Regions from separate parts of the Paenibacillus sp. FSL R7-0210 genome, predicted to be linked through region 2. Evidence: riboswitches for the same ligand, from Rfam matches in the RefSeq annotation. Region 2 holds a riboswitch; the other holds the start of a gene.
What was found. A riboswitch is a leader RNA that binds a small molecule or an ion and turns the genes downstream of it on or off. The one in region 2 is predicted to bind S-adenosylmethionine.
Positions count from the first base shown of each region.

Region 1: another riboswitch for S-adenosylmethionine. It lies ahead of MKY64_RS00450 (methionine ABC transporter ATP-binding protein); the one in region 2 lies ahead of metA (homoserine O-acetyltransferase MetA).

Region 1 is NZ_JBBPAR010000001.1:87,916-96,377, reverse strand. Features, by position in the region: gene MKY64_RS00485 (HesB/IscA family protein) at 1-195, opposite strand, end outside; gene mqnE (aminofutalosine synthase MqnE) at 576-1,682, shown strand; gene MKY64_RS00475 (NAD(P)/FAD-dependent oxidoreductase) at 1,761-2,822, shown strand; gene MKY64_RS00470 (YuzB family protein) at 2,849-3,103, opposite strand; gene MKY64_RS00465 (NifU family protein) at 3,186-3,434, shown strand; gene MKY64_RS00460 (MetQ/NlpA family ABC transporter substrate-binding protein) at 3,617-4,492, opposite strand; gene MKY64_RS00455 (methionine ABC transporter permease) at 4,551-5,210, opposite strand; gene MKY64_RS00450 (methionine ABC transporter ATP-binding protein) at 5,210-6,226, opposite strand; SAM riboswitch class I at 6,327-6,462, opposite strand; gene MKY64_RS00445 (Cthe_2314 family HEPN domain-containing protein) at 6,555-7,301, opposite strand; gene MKY64_RS00440 (UbiD family decarboxylase) at 7,328-8,462, opposite strand, start outside.
Region 2 is NZ_JBBPAR010000001.1:4,216,421-4,224,882, forward strand. Features, by position in the region: gene mqnC (cyclic dehypoxanthinyl futalosine synthase) at 1-918, opposite strand, end outside; gene MKY64_RS18090 (aminotransferase class I/II-fold pyridoxal phosphate-dependent enzyme) at 1,149-2,315, opposite strand; gene metA (homoserine O-acetyltransferase MetA) at 2,365-3,282, opposite strand; SAM riboswitch class I at 3,399-3,530, opposite strand; gene corA (magnesium/cobalt transporter CorA) at 4,057-4,992, shown strand; gene MKY64_RS18105 (HRDC domain-containing protein) at 5,163-6,179, opposite strand; gene MKY64_RS18110 (ROK family protein) at 6,348-7,229, opposite strand; gene MKY64_RS18115 (cobyrinate a,c-diamide synthase) at 7,654-8,462, opposite strand, start outside.

The DNA of each region.
Region 1 (8,462 bases), 4.1 Mb from region 2:
GCTGACGACCACCTTCAGACCTGCAACGTCCATGTAGATGTCCTGCTCAGTCTCGGTATCATCGAAGCCCATCGCGTACGAGAATCCGCTGCAGCCCCCGGCGGTTACGCCCAGACGGAGGAACATATCCGGCACTTCCTGCTCCGCAAGCATGGCCTTCAGCTGGCCTGCCGCTGTCTCACTTATGTTAATCATAATAACAACCTCCTTAGGGTTCATTGTATTGGAATCAAGCAGCCTTCAGGCTGTACGTAATGAAATCAATGCCTTGCCGGGAAAAGAATGAGTATGATGTATATCATTTTCATCGGCTCTTTCAATCAGTATACTCCACTATTCTTCTGCCCTCAAGTCGTAAACCGGGCGCAGGTAAGCCATTTATCCCGGAAGACCTGCAGTTTCTGGCGGTTGCTCACCCTACGGGAGAAGTTTATAATGAGAAAAGCGATAAATTTTCGAAAAATTGTCACGGGGGTTGCAGTTAACCTCTATTTATAATGCCGGCTGTTGCCGGATATTCTCAGGTACACGATTATGCGATGCAATTGCCTCGCCAACCTTCAGGAGGAACTTATATGTCTACCCTTATTACACCCCACACAGATGCCCGGATGGCGAACATCATTGAGAAGGTTCGCGGCGGAGAACGATTGAATTTGGAAGACGGCGTTTATTTATATGAGAGTAACGATCTCTTAACGATCGGACAGCTGGCTAATGAGGTCAATCTGCGAAAGAACGGGAATAAAGTCTATTTTATCGAGAACATGAGTCTATATTTCACCAATGTCTGCGAATCCCGCTGTGCCTTCTGCAATTTCCGCAAGGATGAAGGCGAAGAAGGGGCCTACACCCTCTCCGGCCAGGAGATGGTGGAGTATGTGCAGCAGCATATTCATCCCGGCGTGCGCGAGTTCCATATTGTAGGCGGGCATAATGATAATGTGCCCTTCCAGTACTATGTTGATTCGCTGCAGGCTCTGAACGAGCATTTCCCCGAAGTGACTCTCAAGGCCTATACAGCGGCAGAGATCGACTTCTTCACCCGCATCAGCGGACTTAGTATCCGTGAAGTGCTGGAGCAGTTGCGCGCCGCCGGACTGAAGACCCTTACCGGAGGAGGGGCAGAGATTCTGTCTGACCAGTACCGCAAAAAAATGCGCGTCGACAAAGCCAATGTCGAGGAATATCTCGAGGTGCACCGCACCGCCCATCACCTTGGCATGAAGACCCATACCACGATGCTGTACGGGTCGATTGAGTCCCGTGAAGACCGCATCCGCCATATGCTGCAAATTCGTGACTTGCAAGACGAGACCGGCGGTTTTATGGTATTCATTCCGCTGTCCATGCAGCCTAAGAACAAGAATGCAGGCATTATGCGCCGCAACTCCGCGAATGAGGATCTGAAGACCATTGCCGTCAGCCGCCTGATGCTGGACAATTTCGATCACATCAAGGCCTACTTCATTAATATCGGGCCCCAGTTGACCCAGGTTGCCCTGAACTTCGGCGCTTCCGATGTGCACGGAACGATCCTGAAGGAACGGATCAGCCACGCTGCCGGCGCGCTGACGCCGGAGGGCTTGACCCGGGATGAGCTGATCTGGCTCGTGAAGGGCGCAGGACGGATTCCTGTAGAACGGGATACCTTCTATAACGAGATCAAGGTATACGAATAAGAACAGAACAAGCTTACCTCAGCCAGTGAACGCAGAACTGCCTTGTCCATTATGTACCCGAAAGGAAGATCAGTTGGCATGAGAACCCTACTTGTCTTGGGCGGCGGCTACGGCGGTCTTGCCCTCATTCAGCAACTGCTGGATAATCATCTTCCTCCTGATGTGGAAATCATCCTGGTGGACCGGATGCCGTATCAGGGGATCAAGACCGAATATTATGCACTGGCCGCAGGCACCGCCACCGATTACCATCTGCGGATTCAATTCCCGGTACACCCCCGCCTGACCGTACGTTACGGGCAGGTGGGTTCCATTGATCTGGAGAGCAGGCTGGTCCTGCTCGATTCCGGGGAGCCGGTAGCCTATGATATCCTGGCGATTGCCCTCGGCTGTACGGATAATTACCATAACATTCCGGGTGCCGAGGAATACACCTGCAGTATTCAGAGCTTCGCCGGAACCCGGGAAACTTACCGCCGGCTGAACGATGTGAAGCCTTATGGAACCGTCAATATTGTCGGCGGGGGACTGAGCGGCGTAGAGATTGCCTCGGAGCTGCGGGAGAGCCGGCCGGATCTGAATATCTCTCTGATGGACCGGGGAGAACGTATTTTATCTTCTTTTCCGGCCAAGCTGTCCAGGTATGTCGAGGAATGGTTCAGTGAGCATCAGGTGGAGACGATTGGCGGGGTGTCGGTCTCTCATGTCGAGAAGGATGCCATCTTCAATGGCACCCAAGCTATTCCGGCGGATGTGACGGTATGGACTGCCGGTATTCAACCCGTGAAGGTCGTGCAGCAGCTGGAGCTTCCGAAGGACCGTGGAGGCAGGCTCATTGTGGGGGAATATTACAATATCGCTGAATATCCGGAGGTCTATGTGATCGGGGACTGTGCCAGCCTGCCCTTCGCGCCCAGTGCACAGGCGGCGGGTGCCCAGGGCGAGCAGGTGGGACAGATATTACAGGCGTTATGGCGGGGGGAAACCCCGAAGCTGAATAAGATTAAGCTGAAGGGAACCCTCGGTTCACTCGGTAAAAATGCCGGCTTCGGCCTGATGGGCCGCCGCTCCGTCATGGGCCGGGTTCCGCGCCTGCTGAAGAGCGGCGTCCTGTGGATGTCCAAACGCCATTTCGGCTAAAGAATCCCGGCTTGAATCCAGGCGGCTTAGTCTATCTCCAGGTTGTCCCAGGCCTCTGCCTCTCGTATAGCGGCTTCTATGGCCTCTTCCAGAGCAGCGGGGGAATCAGCCTCAATGATCTCCCCGTCAACCATGGCGAACGGCTGGAGATAACACTCTCCGCAGTTGTTCAGACAGCCGTACTCCACTACATCATATTCAGGGTTTTGCTCCAGCTTAAGCTTGAGCGGTTCAGTGCCGTGGCCGATGTTGCTGGCACAGAATTCTATAATTGGTCTCATGATAATCTCCCTATTCTGCCTTAACCATTTTATTTTTTAACTTTTTGTACTATAATAAACATACGAAAGGAGTGATTGAGAAATGAGTGAGAATGTACAAAGCGCAACCATGTACGATGAAGTACTGGAAGTCCTTGATAAACTTCGTCCGTTCCTGCAGCGCGATGGCGGTGACGTGGAACTGATTGATGTTGAAGACGGCATCGTTAAGCTGAAGCTTATGGGTGCATGCGGCAGTTGCCCAAGCTCCACGATCACGCTAAAAGCCGGGATCGAACGCGCCCTGATTGAAGAAGTAGAAGGCGTGGAAGAAGTCGTTCAGGTATTCTAATCCCGTTTCATAAACCATCCCGGCCTCCGCTAAGAGGCCGGGATTTTTTTTATTATAGAGGATTTCGTCTGTAGGATCAACCACCCGGCGATTCAAAAAGACCAGAAGCCGCTCCGCCAGCCATTTCTGGCTACGGGCTTCTTCTGGTCTCATTAGATTATTCCGCTTCCCTAGGCTTAAGCTTAGAATGCCGGGATAATTGCTCCGTCATATTGCTTTTCGATGAATTCCTTCGCTTCCGGGGAAGTCAGCGCTGCTGCCAGCTTCTGAATGGCATCGGAATCCTTATTGTCAGGACGGGCTACCAGCAGGTTAGCATACGGGGAATCTCCGCCTTCGATGAACAACGCATCCTTCGTAGGAGACAGCTTGGCATCCAGTGCGAAGTTGGTGTTGATCAGCGCCAGGTCCACTTCATCCAGCTGACGGGGCAGCATGGCTGCATCCAGCTCAATGATGTCAAGCTTCTTAGGGTTCTCGGTGATATCCGCTTTGGTGGAAGCAATATTGGTGTCATCCTTCAGCTTGATAAGACCGTTCTTCGCCAGCAGAATCAAGGCGCGGCCTCCGTTCGTTGCATCATTCGGAATCGCAACCTTCGCACCTTCTGCCAATTCATCGATCGATTTGATCTTTTTGGAATAGGCGCCAAATGGCTCTACATGAACAGCAGTTACAGATACGAGATCTGTGCCGTTCTTGGTGTTCTGATCATCCAGGTAAGGCTTGTGCTGGAAGAAGTTCGCATCGAGCTGCTTCTCGGCAAGCTGTGTATTGGGAAGAATATAATCTGTGAATTCTTTGATCTCCAGCTTAATGCCTTGGGCTTCAAGCAGTGGGGCAATCGCTTTGAGGATCTCCGCATGCGGTACAGGAGAAGCACCAATCACCAGGGTTACCGGGTCCGCAGCAGGCTCTGTAGTCGGCTCTGCAGCAGCCGCTTCTGTAGGTGCCGTTGTCGCAGCAGAATTCGTGGTGTTATTCGCCTTGTTGTTTCCGCAAGCGGCAAGCACCAATATCAAGGTCAGGCTGAAGAATGTAAGCAGTACTTTTTTCATCTGTAAATCCCCCTCTAATCCATATGGTTTATTGAATAAGGCTATATGTGGACGTACCTTATTTCCGTGTAAAATGTCTTACCAGCCGGTCACCGGCCATTTGCAGCAGCTGCACCAGAATCACCATCAGCGCTACCGAGATAAGCATGACTTCCTTCTCATAGCGGTAATATCCGTAGCGGATCGCCAGGTCACCCAGTCCGCCGCCGCCGATCATGCCGGACATTGCGGTATACGAGACAAGGGTCACAACAGTAATGGTTACACCGGCAAGCAGACCCGGACGAGCCTCCGGCAGCAGCACGCGCATAACGATCTGCCCGGTGGACGCTCCCATGCCCTGCGCCGCTTCAATAATTCCCCGGTCAACCTCCCGCAGTGCCGTCTCCACCAGTCTGGCGAAGAATGGCGCCGCGCCGATTACCAGTGCCGGAATCGTTCCAAGCACACCAATCGAAGTGCCCATAATGGCCTTGCTGAACGGAATCAGGGCAACCATCAGAATGATAAAAGGAACCGAACGCAGGATATTCACAACGAAGGATAATACCGAGTAAACCACCCTGATAATAACGTTATTTGACTTGCCCCATAAATATAACACAATTCCAAGCGGTAAACCAAGGATTATTGTGAATATTCCTGAAATAGCGATCATTTTGAGTGTAGCAATCGTAGCTTCCAGCATTTCTTCCCAATTAATTGTGCTAAAGTCCATTACAAAATCACCTCCACATCAAGACCTTGCGCTATGAGCTCAGTGAGCGTGGCTTCGACCGCACCCTCAGGTCCTTCGAACCGGACGATCAGCTGGCCGTAAGGAACATCCTTGATCGTAGAGATGGTTCCATGAAGAATGGCGAAGTGAACCCCGGTTCCCTGAACCACCTGTGAGAGCGTCGACCCGTAAGTCTTTTGTCCGAGAAAAGTGATTTTGACCGACTTCGTGTAACCTGGCTGTACAGCATCAATCGCTTGCCGGAGCGGTCCGTCCGACTGGGTCTCACTGCGGATGAATTCCTTGGTAACCTCATGCTTCGGCTTCAGAAAGACCTCGGCCACTTCACCCTGCTCCACAATACCGCCGCCATGGATCACGGCAACACGGTCGCAGATGCTCTGAATGACATGCATCTCATGGGTAATCAACACGATGGTCAGATGGAATTTGCTGTTGATATCCATCAGCAGGCGCAGAATGGAGTCTGTCGTCTGCGGATCAAGCGCCGAGGTCGCCTCATCGCATAACAGAACATCCGGATCACTTGCCAGCGCCCGGGCGATTCCGACACGCTGCTTCTGTCCGCCGGATAGCTGAGCCGGGTACTTATTCCAGTGCTCCTCCAGCCCGACCAGGGCGAGCAGTTCCTTAACCTTTTGTTCAATCTCGTTCCTTCCGGCTCCGATCAGCCGCAGCGGAAACGCGATATTATCATAGACTGTAGCCGATGAGAGCAGGTTGAAATGCTGAAAAATCATTCCGATCTTACGCCGCTGCTCCTGCAGCTGTCCCTGGCTGAGCGCTGTCAGCTCGACACCGTCCACCCACACCTCGCCCGCAGTCGGACGTTCCAGCAGATTAATGCAGCGGATCAGCGTGCTTTTGCCGGCCCCGGAGTGACCGATCACCCCGAAGATTTCCCCCTTCTTAATCGACAGGCTCAGCGCAGAGAGTGCAGTTGCCTGCTTACTGCCTTTGCCATACACCTTGGTTATATCCTTCAATTCTATCAACCGCTGCGTCCCCCTTCTGTTCTAGCTTCCATCATTGCAAAAAAGACCCCCTACGATCCATGCAGATCGCAAGAGGCCCTGTGTGTATAATGACAATGCCTTCTCATCTGCCAAAACCCCCGAATCCGGCGGCATTGTAGGAATTAGCACCATGACATTTGGATGCAGCGTAAGGCTGTATTCAAACCGGTTGCCGGGCTTCATCGGGCCTATCCCTCCGCCGCTCTCGATAAGATCATAGTATGAAGTTATAGACTCCGTATCCTGTCAGAAGTTAATGTATGCCTAAGTATAATTCAGTTTCGAGATTTTTGTCAAAGGTAAGTTTTTACGGACGGGCTTGTCCGGATTTCGGGCCTGGGGCCGCTTTGTTCTTGTGCCATTGTTCATTCCCGTAGCTGTATGCGGCGGCCAGTGATTGGCATACCATCTCCAGGCTCTGCTTCAAATCCTCCAGGTGGCTGTCGAGATCCTCCAGACGAATCTTGTCATGCAATCCCTGGTGACGCTGCCAGAGGTCGTCGGTCATCTCCGCGTTCATGTAATGGATCTCAGCGTTGCGCCGCTTGCGCAGATTCTCCACTGGCTCCCGGTAGGAATTCCTGATTCGCTCCAGCTTCTCCGCCAGCGGATGATGCGGGTGAAGCAGCTGAAATTGCCTCAGCACCGTGAAATAAGAGAAATGCGTCTTCACCTTGCCTGTATTGAGATTGTACAGATTATTCAGCACCGTGCCCAGCTTGTCCAGCAGCGAGAAGACACGGATGAAGCCATCCTTGTAGAAATACACATATCTGGCGTACTCCCCCTGCTCCGTGGACGACATATCATCCATATAACCTGCGATCACTGACTTCCGGAAAAAGGCTGCTGCGAACCAGCTCTGCTCCAGCTCATCCAGAGAGGAGATCAGGCCGCGTGTCCAAATTTCCAGCTTGCGGTATTCATGGTCATGGTCTTCATGTGCCGCCATCTCCTTGCGCAGCATGGAGGCTGCCTTCGCCATGGACTCCATAGCTTCAGCCAGCACACCGCTGTTCACGCGGGGCGGCTCTCCAAGTAACGTCCGCAGCATATTTTGACCCTCCTTAAAGTTCACTTTTACACTAGAGGAAAATAACGGTTCCAGTTGCGGTCTACCCGCTTCGCAATATCCTCGCTCGGAGCCAGTTCCTCCGGGTATCCCGGCTTCATCCGGGCATCTATAATGATCGGCAGTGTATAGCTGACGCTGCCCCGGTGTACCCCGGCCGCCGAATAGATATCATCCGCCGGATTGAAGCGGGTGAATACGGTCCACAGGAAGGAGGTCTGCGTGCTTACCGCCTCTTCTGCCTGATCCACCAGCACAATCAGCGGCCAGGCGGTCTCCCTCTCCTTGAAGGCAGCCACCAGCCGCTCCGGCAGCTCCGGGTCCTCTTCATAGGATGCACCGGAAACGGCTAAACATCCTCCGCAATAAGGCACAGCGGCGGTGATTGATGGAAGCAGACCCTCTGTATAGGTCCGTGGCAGCTCACGGACCGGGCTGCCAATGCCCGCCATCACCGCCTTACTGCCATGATTCAGCTTACGTCCGGTATAATCCAGTGTATCCATGGAGGTATTGGCAAAGATCGTCAGATCCGATTGCGGATTGAAGCGCTCAAGCACAGTTTCCAGCAGCTTGGGGAAATCCGTTAGCTCCACCTGCACATTAGTCAACAGCAGGAATTTGGTTAAAGAGAGCTGACCTTCCCCTAAGATACGAAACGCTGACACCATATACTCACGGGGATAGCTCTCCCTAACGACCGCTGAGGTCAGTGAATGCGAACCGGATTCGGAGTAGGACCACAGCGCTTTGACCGAAGGGATCAGCAGAGGATAGGCTGGAGCGAGCAGCCGCTGCAAATAATCCTTCAGATAATAATCCTCCTGGCGCGGCTTGCCGGTGATGGTCGCCGGGTAGATGGCATCCTTGCGGTGCCACATCCGCTGAACATGCATGACCGGGAAATTATGCTGCATGGAATAGTAGCCGGACTGGCTGCCGTAAGGCCCTTCCGCTCTCCGCTCCAGCGGAGACACGCGTCCCCGGATGGAGAATTCCGCCTCAGCCGGAATCCGGTGCCCGCCCAAGGGGTCCTGCACCATGGGAAGCTTGCCGCCCAGCATCAGCGAAGCCAGCATCAGCTCCGGAATCCGTTCCGGCACCGGTGCCACTGCCGCTGCAATTAGGGCCGGCGGCCCGCCG
Region 2 (8,462 bases):
GAGCTTGCCTACTTCAGGCCCCATCGTTACCCAGGAGGACTGGAAGTTCTTGATATTGTCCAGCACCAGGCGGCTGATCGCTACGGTCTTCAGGTATTCCTCCGGGGTCTGGCGGTCCAGCTTCAGGTTCGTATTATCCGGCTGGAAGGTCCAGGAGATGAACGCCAGGAAGCCCTCGGAATCATATTTGTTCGCAATACATTCGTCCTGGGCCTCACGGACACGCAGCAGATGCAGCGCCCGTTCTTCCATACTCTCGCCCAGACCGATCACCATCGTGGCTGTTGTATTCATGCCGATCCGGTGTGCGGTCTGCATGACGTCCATCCACTCGCGCCAGGAGCCCTTGAGCCGGCTGATCTTGCGGCGGGTACGGTCATCGAGAATCTCTGCACCGCCGCCGGGCAGGGAATCGAGGCCCGCAGCATGGATCTCACGCATGACCTGCTCCAGCGGCAGGCCGGAGACCTCCACCATCTTCATAATCTCCGCCGGTGAGAAGGAATGCATCGTAATCTCCGGGAACCGCTGCTTGATGCCGCGCAGAATATCCGTATAATAGCTGAACGGCAGATTGGGATTCGTACCGCCCTGCATCAGAATCTCGGTTCCGTTTACGCTCATGGTCTCGGCAATCTTCTGGTAGATCGTCTCATCGGGAAGCACATAGCCTTCCTCCGAACCGGGTCTGCGGTAAAAGGCGCAGAATCGGCAGTATACATCACATACATTGGTGTAGTTAATGTTGCGGCCGATGACGAATGTCGTCACTGGCTCCGGGTGCCAGCGCTTCATAATAATATCTGCGGCAGCGCCCATTTTCTCAATTTCATTGCTCTCGAATAATGTGATCGTATCTTCCAACTGAAGACGTTCACCCTTCAGTGCCTTATCCAGTATAAGATCGACTGCACTCACTGTTGACGGCCTCCTCTTCATCTATGAAGTCTATGAGATAAATACAATTTGAAATAAAAATAGTCCGTTCTCCCATCGTATCACAATCGGCTGTTCTTGAAAAATGTTTCGCTGCACAGGACCGAATAAATGCCCTTGTTCCAGGCAAATTAAACAGCAGTGCCCGAAGGCACTGCTGCTTGTACGTTCTGTGAATCTCGCATGCCGGGCAGGTCCGGCGGCGCATCGCCTTATTCCAGCTCGCTCCCGGCGGCCTCCAGGGCCTGCCCGAGATCGGCGATCAGATCATCTACATGCTCTATGCCGACAGAGAAGCGCAGCAGCCGGTCATCCACGCCTACAGCATCGCGGATTTCAGCCGGAATATCGGCATGGGTCTGTATCGCCGGATAGGTCATCAGCGATTCCACACCGCCCAGACTCTCGGCGAAGGCAATTAGCTTGATATGGCGGAGCAACGGCTCCACATAGCTGGCCTCTTTTACCTTGAAGGAGAAGATCCCGGTGTTGCCGGAGGACTGGCGGTTCTGAATGGCATAACCCGGATGGTCCGGCAGGCCCGGGTGGAAGACCTCGGCAATAGCCGGATGCTCCTGCAGATAACGGGCAATAGCCAGGGCGTTGCTCTCATGCCGCTCCATACGCAGGGCGAGGGTCTTCATGCCCTTCATCAGCTGGTAGCTGTCATTCGGCGCGAGAACGGCTCCCAAGGAGTTATGCAGGACAGCCATTTCAGCCGACAATTCTGCACCCTTGGTCACAATCAGCCCCGCCAGCACATCGTTATGCCCGCCCAGATACTTAGTCGCACTGTGAACCACGATATCTGCGCCAAGCTCCAGCGGGCGCTGGAAGAACGGGGTCAGCAGCGTATTGTCCACAATTGTGAGTAGCCCGTGACGGCGGGCCCAGGTACATACGGCTTCGACATCCGTAATCATCATCAGCGGATTGGTCGGTGTCTCAATGAATACAGCCTTCGTGCCCGGCTGGCGGGCCGCTTCCAGGCCATCCAGATCATTCGTATCTACATAGGAGGCGCTGATGCCGTATTTGGAGAGAATCCGTTCCAGCAGCCGGTAAGTACCGCCGTACAAGTCCAGCGATACAATGAGATGGTCCCCTTGTCCAAACAAGGTGAACACTGTAGTCAGTGCAGCCATACCGGAGGCACAGGCGAAGCCGGCATCCCCTGATTCCAGGGCCGCTGCCGCTTCTTCTAGGACAGAGCGGGTAGGATTTTTGGTGCGGATGTAGTCAAAGCCTGTGCTCTGTCCAAGCCGCGGGTGACGGAAGGCTGTCGCATGATAAATCGGGTAATTAATGGCCCCGGTGGCGGGGTCCTCCATTGAACCAATCTGTGCCAGTCTGCTCTCAATTCTCAGTTTCTCATCCATCTCCATTGCCCTCCTGATTAATTACTTCTATTAAGAATAAGTCAACCTCTTAGATAAATGCCCCGATATCGTAAGGAGTCTCCTGGTATACATAGTAATTGAGCCAATTAGCGAATAATAAGTTAGCATGGGCGCGCCAGACTGCCGGCGGTGTGCGTGTCGGATCATCCTTGGGATAATAGTGCTTCGGCAGGGCAACCTCCAGCCCCTTGGCGATATCCCGGTCATACTCCCATTTCAAGGAGAAGGGATCATACTCCGAATGTCCGGTGACAAAAATCTGCTTCCCGTCATGCGTAGCCACCAGGTACACCCCGGCTTCCTCGGATTCTGCCAGAATCTGCAGCTCCGGGTTCTGCTCAATATCTTCACGGGAGACGTCGGTATGGCGGGAATGCGGAACATGGAACACTTCATCGAAGCCGCGCAGCAGCTTGACATTATTATGGCTCATTGTATGCGGAAACACTCCGAAGCATTTGTCCGGCAGACTCACCTTGCGCACGCCGAAGTGATGATACAGCCCTGCCTGCGCCGCCCAACAGATGTGCATGGTCGAGGTTACATTCTGCTTGCTCCACTCAAAAATCACTTTCAGCTCTTCCCAGTAGTTGACATCCTCGAACTCAAGCTGTTCTACGGGAGCGCCGGTTACAATCAAGCCGTCGAACCGGCGGTGGCTGATCTCATCAAAGGTTTTGTAAAAGCTCTTCAAATGCTCTGCCGAAGTATTCTTCGACGTATGGGAGCTGGGGTGCAGCAGAACAACATCCACCTGAAGCGGGGAATTCCCGATAAGGCGCAGCAGCTGGGTCTCAGTAGTTTCTTTGGTAGGCATCAGGTTCAGGATGGCGATCCGGAGAGGACGGATATCCTGATGGAAGGCCTGGCTTTCATCCATTACAAAAATATTCTCACCGGATAATACTTCTTTGGCCGGCAGGCTGTCGGGAATTTTGATAGGCATTGCTGTTCACTCCTTAACTGAAATGGGGTTCCACTTGGTGGTTCAACCTGAGGCAGGGTAGCGAAAAAAGACCTTTCCCGGGCGAGAAAGGTCATATCATGCAGTCATATGCGCCTCTCTCATCTGCCAGAGAACTTCCGCCGGACGAACAACGCCCTGCAAAGCTTCCGCAAGAATTAGCACCGTGCGTTCACACGCCGGTTGCCGGGTTTCATCGGGCTAGTCCCTCCACCTGCTCTTGATAAGATTTAGCTGTATTCAGTTGAATAACCTTAAGCATCTGAACGATGCTTTTTCTTAAATTTCACTTTAAATCATGAACCTCCTTTTCGTCAAGTCCATACAATGCTGAAGGGGCCTTATAACAGAAAACAATTTCTCTTGTAAGAGCCATATCCCGGCGTTATACTAGACAAGTGTTTCAACCAAGTGGAAACGGCTTTGCCGTCCCTTTAAAGGACGGTACCGTTTCAGCGAGAAATATAAGGATAAGGGATCGTGTGAAACCTATACATTCTTATATTTCAAAAAAAACGGCGAAAAGAAGAGGTGAGAGAACAATGGAAGGCGACCCGGGCTCGCGAATAAGCGTGCAGAATGAACAACCACACAGGATTAACATCAGCTTGCCGGCGGCGGGAGCCCTTTTTCTTCATGCTCTCGGACCGTCTTTTGGCCTTCGTCCATGATTGTACCACCGGCCAAGCTGATTTTTTCCGTGTGCTGAAATTAGCATACCCCTGGAGAAGACCAGGGACATAAGGAGTGAATCAGATGAAAATCCGGCTGGTGAATGCAGGGGTTTTTACGCCTATTGACAATATTGAAGAAACTTTAACCGCCCCTGCTGAGGGGTTCTACTGGATTGATGCCGATGTGGAGGACCTTGTAGAGCTTCAGCCTATATACGGCCTGCATGATCTGGCTGTGGAAGACTGTCTAAGTGAAGAGGATCAGCGTCCGAAGCTGGAGATTTATGAGAGTCATTATTTCATCGTGGTGAACAGCATCCGGTTCGATGATGAGGAAATCTTCCTCCGTGCACTCAATGTATTCCTTGGCAGACATTTCATTATTACCGTTACGAAGCAGAAGATCCATGAACTGCGTGTCCTGAAGCCCGTACTGTGGGAGCAGGAGGTCAGTACGCCTGACCGCTTCCTGTATCTGCTGATCGACCTCGTTGTCGACAACTTCTTCTCGGTCGGTGACCGGATTGAAGCGCGGATCGAGAAGCTGGAAGAAGACATCCTCATGCATACCAAGAAATCGCATCTGAGCGAGATCATCGGTCTGCGCAGTGAGATTCTCTGGCTGAAGAAGATGCTCGGCCCGCAGAAGGAAGTTATCAACACACTCAACAAGAAGGATCTTCGCCTGATCGACGATCAGCTGCAGAAGTATTTCAGCGATATTTATGAGAATGCGGTCAAGATCTCTGAGACCTTCGAAACATACCGCGATCTCATGGGCAACTTGCGCGAAGCTTATCAGTCCAGTATTGCGAACCGAGCCAATGAAATCATGCGTGTATTTACAGCAATTACTACCATATTCATGCCGCTGACCGTGATTACCGGAATCTACGGCATGAACTTTGACAATATCCCGGAGATCCACACCGAGTACGGCTACTATGGCGTCATTGCCGTTATGGTGACGCTAGGCTGCGGAATGCTAATTATCTTCCGTAAGAAGGAGTGGCTATGAAGCAGAGCGGACGAATACGAAGGACGAAGGCACCGTATACCCGGCTACCGGGACTCGGAGAGCCTTCGTCTTTTTGGTATGTCACCAGTATGTAATGCGTCTGCGCCGATCAGGAATTCCGGTCATCAGGACCGTAGATTGGGACTGATGCAGGCCATCAGACTCAATAATTATTGAGGGGTAACTATCCCTAACGCCGCCGGATGCTCCCGCCGGAAGCGGATGCGGATCAGCCGCAGGCGTTCGTAATACAGATCAAGTCCGTCAGCAGGTACGAAGTTGTCGCCGTAGGCTTTGTAGAGGACAGGCTTCAGGAAGTTGTCGCCGATCAGTTCATAGGCTGTCCAAATATTGTTCTGTTCTTCGGGACTCACCTCTCTCAGCTCCAGGGCAATAAGCTTCTCGGCCGAGTAGCCGTCCTTCTCCAGCTCCTCTACCACTTCAAGCACTTCACGGCGGGAAACTCCGCTAAGCACTCTGAGCTGCTCCATCCCCTGTCCCTCTTCAATCCCCTGTAATAGAACGCGCCGCAGTCTCAGCCGCTCCAGCTGCTTCTTGTACTTAAGCTCCTTCTGCTTATAGTGCCAGGATACGAAGCTCTCTTCGTCTATGGCATGATTCACCCAGCTTAGCGGAAAATCATGCTCACGCTCAGCCGCCGCGGTGATGCTAAGCCAGTCTGCACCATACTGTGAGACTTTGCCTTCACCCACACCCGGGAGCTGCAGCAGCTCCTCCTCCGTGCGGGGAAGAAATGCGCTGATCATGCGCAGCAGTCGGTTGCTGGCCAGGATATAAGGCGCCTTCCGCTCACTGGAGGCCTTCCCTCTGCGCCAGGAGCACAGCTCCTCGAAGATGGCTTCATTCCCGTATTGCTCACTGTAATACTGCAGCTTAAGCTGCTCCTGGCTGCGGCTGCTGAGGTTATCGTCATCATGAAATACCCCGTCAATCAGCGGGCGGTAGCCATCCCCCATCTTCACGGCAAGCTCGTGCCGGTAAACACACAGCATCTCATTCCATGATCCGCCTTCATACCACAGGCTGTCGCCCGTCTCCTCTTCGCCGGAGAAATCACGCCAGCCAAGACGCCACTGACCCTCTTCCTCTCCAATCCACAGCTGGGCAAAATTCTCTTCGTCCATTCCTGATCTTCTGCACAAACGGTTCATAAATACGATCTGCATATGAATCCCTTCTTTCGTCGTCTTACAGTACGCATGAGCGCTCTGAACGCAAAAAAAGCACCTCTCCCACGACATTCGTGAAAGAGGTGCTTCCTCTTAAATGCTATACTGTTAAAACCTAGAATACCATATATTACGTAACAGTCAATCTCTTTTTGACAAAATATCCTACTTGCGGTCTAAAGCCAGCTTGGCCAGACCCAGTGCTCCCGACAGACCGGCGTTATCTCCAAGCTGCGGAGGCACAATGTAGCTGCCAATCTCTTCATTGAGCGCTGGATGCTGCACATATCCGCCGAGCAGCTCCTGCAGCTTGGCATGGATCAGCGGGAAGAGCTGGCTCTGCTTCATCACACCGCCGCCCATTACGATCTTCTGCGGCGAGAGGATCAGCACATAGTTCATAAGAGCATGAGCCAGATAGTGGGCCTCCATCGCCCAGGCCGGATGATCCGCAGGCAGCTCGCCCGCGGGCTTACCCCAGCGCTTGCCGATGGCCGGACCCGCCGCCAGACCCTCCAGGCAATCGCCGTGATAAGGGCAGAAGCCTTCGTAGTGGTCCTCGGGATGACGACGGACCAGAATATGGCCCATCTCCGGGTGGGACAGACCGTGAACGAGCTTCCCGCCTACCACAGCACCGGCACCAATCCCGGTGCCCACCGTGATATAGAGACAACTGTCCAGCCCTTGCGCTGCTCCCCAGGTGTACTCGCCCAGCGCTGCGCCGTTTACATCTGTATCAAAGCCGATCGGAACCCGGAATTGCTCCTCCACGGCTCCAACCAGATTATATCCGCCCCAATGCGGCTTCGGTGTGGTTGTAATATATCCATAGGTGGGGCTGCCGATAACAGGGTCAATCGGTCCGAAGGAACCGATCCCGATAGCCTCCACTGATTTTCCGCTGAAATAATCCATTACCTGGCCCATAGTCTCCTGAGGAGTAGCCGTCGGAAAGCTCACCCGGTCGATAATCGTCCCGTCCTCATTCCCGATACCGCATACAAACTTCGTTCCCCCTGCTTCAATCGCTCCCAACAATTTCACTGCAGCGTTCCCCCTTCTCCTGATGCATCCATATGCTGTTGCTTCTGATAATTTCGATAGACTCCTGAGATACGATAAATACAATGATAGTTTCCTGCGCTGGAACTTGCCCGTTGACCAGCCCGTGCGCGATAATGAAGCGTTCTCTTGTCCTATTATACGTATCAAATATACGTATGACAAGCGGTTGACATACAGTATGAATAAGTGATTTGCTGATGAGGCTTAGGCCGCATTGAACGGGACGGGGGTAGTTGGATTTTCTACACTTGCTAATGAACGAATAGCCGATGCTAGAACAACAGTTGGAAAAACAACACTTAATGTTGCCCATTTTAGCCCAAGTAGCTAAAAGTAACATGAATTGATGTTGTTTTTCCACTTGTTGCCGGGCATCCCATGAAAATTAATAAATTAAAATACGTTATTCCACTTGTTGGTTGCGGGAGCCGGGAACATGCTGCTGCACAGCCTGTTTGCTGTCACGATAGGCCCGGCAGGCTGCTACAAGCCGGGCTGCTGCCGAAAGATGGGAGGCCAGATGGATATGCGCATAAGCAGCCATAATGCTGCCGCTGATGTAGCCTTCCGGCTGGCTGCCCCCTCTGCCCTTACTCTCGTAGGCATAGGTCCGGGCTGCCCCCTCAGGATAGCTCATGACGGAGTAATGAAATTCATGGCCGCGCAGACGCTCGCCCTGCTTCAGCAGCAGACAGTCGTGAAGTGCCGTAACTTCACGATACCCGAGTGCCGCCCGGCGTTCCTGCATCACGGTATGCGCCGGAATGATTCCGGCCATCTCATGCACCGTGCCGGTGCGGTCGGTCAGACTGCGGGCCAGCACCATATAGCCGCCGCACTCCGCATACATTGGCATTCCAGCGTCTGCGGCGGATCTCAGGCCGCTTAGGAAGAGTTGGTTCGCGGCAATCACCGCCGCGAATTCTTCCGGGAAGCCGCCGCCGAGATAGATGCCGTCCGCTTCCGGCGGAATGCCTTCACCGCTGAGCGGGCTGAAGTAAGCCAGCTTAGCACCCGCATGTGCAAGCAGCTCCAGATTATCGGCGTAGTAGAAATTGAACGCCGCATCCCGGGCTATGGCAATGAGCGGGCCAGGCCCCGCCGGGCCTGCCTGTGTCTTATGTATCTGAGCAGTGGGGTTACAAAGTTCAGCCGCATATGTAAGGGAGCGGACTTGCTGGTCCGGCGTCTGCTTGCAGGCAAGCAAGGCTT